Lewinella sp. 4G2: one gene and its partner. The protein of the gene in region 2 binds, or shares a complex with, the protein of the main gene of each other region. Links are inferred from orthologs where the notes say so. Each region holds a gene or a part of one and is shown on either strand. Other genes may lie near its edges.

Region 1 (2,774 bases), 540 kb from region 2 along the record:
TAATTGTTTGATGATCACCTATTTCGCAGGAGTTGAGGAGGTTGGGGAGTGGAAGAGGCCTGCGGCGCTTTTGTTTTGCTGCGCAAAAAGGGTTTCGCAGGAGAGGTAGAGAATAGGAGAAATGGAGGCTTGGGCGCTTAACAGCGAACCAACGGTTGTTGGCATGCAGGATCAGATGCGCTGGTACTCAGCGCCGCAGGCCTCCCCAAGCTCTCCGGCTCCTGCGAAAGAACGACGAGCCACAGCAACTTAAAACCCAGGAAATACCTCAGTTTCTCCATTTCCTCCTTTTCCTTTCTGGCAAACGCCGGAGGCCATCAAGTAGAATGGGCCACCTGCCGGTGTGCCATCGCTACGCAGGCCGGCCCTTCGGGACGGGCAGTCACGTAGCGCTGCAGGCCTCTAGTTCTCTCAATCTCGATTTCTCCTGCGAACAAAATCCCACGCAAGCAAGCGCCGCAGGCCTCCCCAACCTCTCCGGCTCCTGCGAAAATAGTGCCGCAGTCTGCCAAATGCGACCAGGTAGTAGAATGGGCCACCTGACGGTGTGCCATCGCTACGCAAGCCGGCCCTTCGGGACGGGATGACCGGCAGCGCCGTAGTAGCTCTCTGGTTCTCTTGAACTCGATTTCTCCTGCGAACAAACCCCACGCAAGCAAGCGCCGCAGGCCTCCCCAACCTCTCCGGCTCCTGCGAAAATAGTGCCGCAGTCTGCCAAATGCGACCAGGTAGTAGAATGGGCCACCTGACGGTGTGCCATCGCTACGCAAGCCGGCCCTTCGGGACGGGATGACCGGCAGCGCCGTAGTAGCTCTCTGGTTCTCTTGAACTCTATTTCTCCTGCGAACAAATCCCACGCAAAAAAGCGCCGCGGGCCTCCCCAACCTCTCCAACTCCTGCGAAAATAGTGCCGCAGTCTGCCAAATGCGACCAGGTAGTAGAATGGGCCACCTGACGGTGTGCCATCGCTACGCAAGCCGGCCCTTCGGGACGGGATGACCGGCAGCGCCGTAGTAGCTCTCTGGTTCTCTTGAACTCTATTTCTCCTGCGAACAAATCCCACGCAAGCAAGCGCCGCAGGCCTCCCCAACCTCCCCAACTCCTGCGAAAAAGCAACGAGCCGCAGAAACTTAAAACCCAGGAAATCCCTCAGTTTCTCCAAAACCTCCTCTTACTCCCCAGCAACCGCCGGAGGCACCCCTCACCCCGCCACCGCCAAAAAATCCCGAATGATCCGCTCCCCCACCCGGGCAGATTTCTCCGGGTGAAACTGGGCGGCGTAGAAATTATCCCGCTGCATCATCGCGGCAAAATCGTGGCCGCAGTAGTGGGTCGTCGCCACGGTATCGGGGCCGGGCTCTACGTAGTAGCTATGAACGTAGTAGCAAAAGTCACCATCCACCTCATCGCTGACCCAATCGTTCCGATCGGTGAGGGTAACGTTGTTCCAACCCATATGGGGTACCTTTTCGGTGGGAGAAGGGGTGAATTTCCGCACGCGCTCGGGGAATATCCCAATACAGTCCACATCCCCCTCCTCGCTGTGGCTACAGAGGAGTTGCATCCCCACACAGATGCCAAACACGGGCTGTTTGAGGGACCGAATCAAATCACTCAGCCCCGTTTCGTTGAGGTGGGCCATCGTGCTCTTCGCCGCACCGACTCCAGGAAAGATGACCTTGTCGGCTGCCCGGATGACATCATGATCACTCGTCAGGACGTGCTCGACGCCAATACGTTCCAGGGCGTAGAGGACAGAGCGGATGTTTCCGGCATTGTAGTCGATTACGGCGATCATTGGAATTTATAATTTGGGAATTGGAAATGTAGAATTGAAAATTTTAGTGCTCGCCCTAAATCGTAGCTTGGGTTATTGGATCTCCACTTTTCTGTACCCTATAGCATTCCTTTTGTTGAAGGTAACCTCATATTATCTACGTCCCTCCGCTTGGCGGCCTTGATGGATTTTGCCAGGGCTTTGAACGTAGCTTCAATGATGTGGTGCTCGTTCTTCCCTCTCGCCTTGATGGCCAGGTTACACTTCGCGCCGTCGCTAAAGGATTTGAAGAAATGGTGGAACATTTCCGTGGGCATATCGCCGATCTTTTCGCGTTTGTAGTCGCAATCCCAGACGAGCCAGGGGCGGCCGCCGAAGTCGAGGCGAACGTCTACGGTGGCTTCGTCCATCACTAAATTGAAGCCGTAACGTTCGATGCCCAGCTTGTCGCCGAGGGCGGCGGCAAAGGCTTCCCCGAGGGCAATGGCGGTGTCTTCAATCGTGTGGTGCTCGTCGATGTGGAGGTCACCTTTTACTTTGACGGCCAGGTCGCAACCGGAGTGGCGGCCCAATTGGTCGAGCATATGGTCGAAGAAGCCGAGGCCGGTATCCATGTCGGTTTTACCAGTGCCGTCCAGGTCCAATTCAATTTGGATGTCGGTCTCTTTGGTGGTCCGCGTTACCGCTGCGGTACGGGACTCGAGGCGGAGGAGGCGGTAGATCTCTTCCCAATCGGTCGTCCGCAGGGCGATGGTTTCGGTGAGGCCTTCGAGTTGGTCAGCGTCAAGTTCTTCCACGCCGAGTTCGGGGTCGGTGGCAATCCAGATGCCCTTCGCGCCCATATTTTTGGCGAGTTGGATGTCCGTCAGCCGGTCCCCCACCACGTAGCTGTTGGCGAGGTCGAAATTTCCCCTCAGGTAGTGTTGGACGAGGCCCGTCCCGGGTTTGCGGGTCGGTTGGTTATCAGCCGCAAACGTCCGGTCAATAATTTGCTCGG
Region 2 (2,749 bases):
TCAACGTCCGTTTCACCGCGAAGGCTAGCAAGTCCATCTCCGTGGGTAGGTCCTCGCCCGTCAGCCGGTTTTTGATGGCGGCGTGGGTAGCCTTGGAGGTGAGGCCAATCCGGAATAGCGTCTCGTTGAGTCGCGTCCGGGTTTTGCCAAATAGGCTGAATTCGTGGCCCAGGTAATCGTAGACCGTGAAGCGCTCGTCATCCTCAGCGTACGGGGCGGGCGGCGGGTGGGCCGTCCAGGAGTTTTCGACGGAGTCCGTCGCCTCAATCGCTCGCTCAATCTGGCGGCCGGGAGAGTCGGCGAGCAGCCGGCCCAGCGTAGTGTCGGGGGAGGTGCTGAAATCCTGGTTAGGGTCGGAGAGGTAGGCCCTGGCCTTGGTCCCGGTGGCACCGATCCGAAAGAACCTGTCCTTCCGCATGGCCTGGCCAATCAGGGATAGCAGATGGGTCTTCGGCCCAACCGTGCCCCCTTGCACTTTGGTGCCCAATTCCTGGGAGGTGGGGAGGGGATCGTTGCGCAGTCTTTCCAGCAGCCAATCTTGTCCGCCGGGGGTCAGCAGTTCGGTTTGCCGTACGCGTTCGAACAGGTCGTACGCACTCGGTTCAGATTGCTCCTGGGCGGATAAAAAGTTTTGGCTCACCAGCAGCAGTAGCAGTAGCAGTAGGGTGAGTAGGTGAAAACGTCTCATCTTAGGGGTTCGATGTCCCAATAAAGATAAGGGCAAATGCACAGGGGTCAACCCTCCTGCCAGCCGTACCATTGTTCACTAACTTTGCACCTGCGGCAGCGCCGTATTTAGTCGGGTAGTAGCGTAGTCAGGTAGTACCGCCTAACTACGCTACTACCCGACTACCCCACTAATTACTACCCATGCTTGCCAAACGCATCATACCCTGCCTCGACATTAAGGACGGGCGCACCGTGAAGGGCGTCAATTTCGTCAACCTGCGGGATGCGGGGGACCCGGTGGAGCTCGGTGCCAAGTACAGCTTGGCCGGGGCGGATGAGCTGGTGTTCCTGGACATCACGGCCACCCACGAACGCCGCAAAACGCTGGCGGATCTGGCCCGGGATATTGCCCGCCACCTCAATATTCCCTTCACCATCGGCGGCGGCATCAAGGCACTGGAGGACGTCGATGTATTGCTAAACGCCGGGGCGGATAAGGTAGCCGTCAACAGCGCCGCTGTGCGCCGGCCGGAACTGATCGACGAATTGGCGTATGCGTTTGGTAACCAATTCGTAGTCGCTGCCGTAGATGCCAAGTTTACGGACGGGCAGTGGGTCGTTTACCTCGCAGGAGGAAGGATCCCCACGGAGCGAAGACTATTCGAATACGTAAAGGAGGCACAGGAGCGGGGAGCGGGTGAGATCCTGTTTACGAGTATGGACCACGACGGCACGAAAGCCGGTTTCGCCAACGAAGCGCTGGCCGAAATGAGCGACCTACTGAGTATCCCCATCATCGCCAGCGGCGGCGCGGGGAGCAAGGAGGACTTCAAAGACGTTTTCACCAAAGGCAAGGCCGACGCCGGCTTGGCGGCCAGTATTTTCCACTTCGGTGAGGTGGGGATTGGCGAGTTGAAGACCTACCTGGCGGGAGAAGGGGTACCGGTGCGGTTGGTTTGAGGGTACGGAAGAACAAAGAATTCGGAGCCGTGCTCAACTACTCGTTTGGCCCCGAGAAATATGTCCAGACACAAGTTCGGTACGGAGAACTAAGCGAATGAAGGCGAATGGGTAGCCACGGGACGCCACAAGTCCTGTAATTATCTACCTTAAGGCACGCTAGAAGTCGCAACATGCCTTTCCCCACCCGCCACAAAATGGTCGCCGGCACTTTCCTGCTGGCCCTCATCGTCCTGTTTGATCGCATCATGATCTCCGTGGCAAAGGACCCGGTAGCGGCGGACCTCGGCCTTTCGGACAAAGAGATGGGTTGGGTACTGGCCATTTTTGCCTTGGGGTACGCCCTCTTTCAGGCCCCGGCCGGGGCGGCGGCGGATCGCTTTGGGCCCCGTAAGGTGCTGACGGCGGTAGTGAGCCTGTGGTCCATCTTCACCGCGTTGACGGGGGCCGCCTGGGGATTCATCAGCCTGCTGGTCGTTCGCTTCATCTTCGGGGTGGGGGAAGCGGGGGCCTTCCCGAGCATGGCGCGGGCCATCTACAGTTGGATCCCGCTGGGCGAGCGGGGAATCGTGAACGGCATCAACTTCAGCGGCGGACGGATCGGGGCGGCCATCGCTCTGCCGGTAGTAGCCGTACTGATCGACAATTTTGGTTGGCGGATGAGCTTCGTGATCCTTGGCGCCGTCGGGGTGCTCTGGGCCATCGGCTGGTACTGGTGGTTCCGGGACGAGCCGGCCGACCACAACAGCGTGCCCGCGGCGGAGTTGGCCTACATTCAGGAGAACGTTGAAGAAAAGGTCACCACGCCCGGGCCGGGGATATCCACCGGTCAGCTCTTTGGTAGCGGGAATATGTGGTTACTGATGGGGCAGTATTTCGGTAGCAATTTCACCTTCTTCTTTACGCTGACTTGGTTGTTCCCCTACCTGAAATCCACCTATTCACTCGATTTTGCGGATACGGGTTTCTACGCCGCCGCCCCCCTGCTGGCCGGCGCGCTGGGCAACTGGGCAAGCGGTTTCCTGGTGGACGCGCTGTACAAGCGGACCTCGCTGAGCCTATCCCGTAAGATCCCGGCCATGATCGGTTTCACCCTGGCGGCAGTTGGCGTACTGGCCAG

What was found.
Region 1: the proteins of hisF (region 2) and hisH are in contact, whole or in part, in a crystal structure (PDB 6RU0), measured with the Thermotoga maritima proteins. The link is inferred for Lewinella sp. 4G2 from one-to-one orthologs. Residues at the interface, in WP_004080486.1 of Thermotoga maritima: Met1, Leu2, Ala3, Arg5, Ser40, Glu41, Asp45, Glu46, Ala70, Glu71, Ile73, Asp74, Ile75, Pro76, Phe77, Asp98, Lys99, Ser122, Gln123, Glu161, Thr195, Leu196, Asn247, Arg249, Glu251; in WP_004080484.1 of Thermotoga maritima: Asn15, Arg18, Arg22, Arg117, Leu118, Pro119, His120, Met121, Gly122, Trp123, Asn124, Asn134, Gly135, Tyr136, Tyr138, Val140, Tyr158, Glu180, Lys181, Ser182, Ser183, Lys184, Ile185.

Annotation. Positions count from the first base shown.
Region 1 is NZ_LVWJ02000014.1:1,176,632-1,179,405, forward strand. It holds hisH (imidazole glycerol phosphate synthase subunit HisH), read right to left. Parts: upstream 1,799-2,774; coding sequence 1,202-1,798; downstream 1-1,201. Other genes in the region: hisB (bifunctional histidinol-phosphatase/imidazoleglycerol-phosphate dehydratase HisB), read right to left, coding at 1,897-2,774. UniProt on the Escherichia coli protein: IGPS catalyzes the conversion of PRFAR and glutamine to IGP, AICAR and glutamate. The HisH subunit catalyzes the hydrolysis of glutamine to glutamate and ammonia as part of the synthesis of IGP and AICAR.
Region 2 is NZ_LVWJ02000014.1:641,043-643,791, forward strand. It holds hisF (imidazole glycerol phosphate synthase subunit HisF), read left to right. Parts: upstream 1-870; coding sequence 871-1,629; downstream 1,630-2,749. Other genes in the region: A3850_RS04095 (hypothetical protein), read right to left, coding at 1-688; A3850_RS04105 (MFS transporter), read left to right, coding at 1,803-2,749.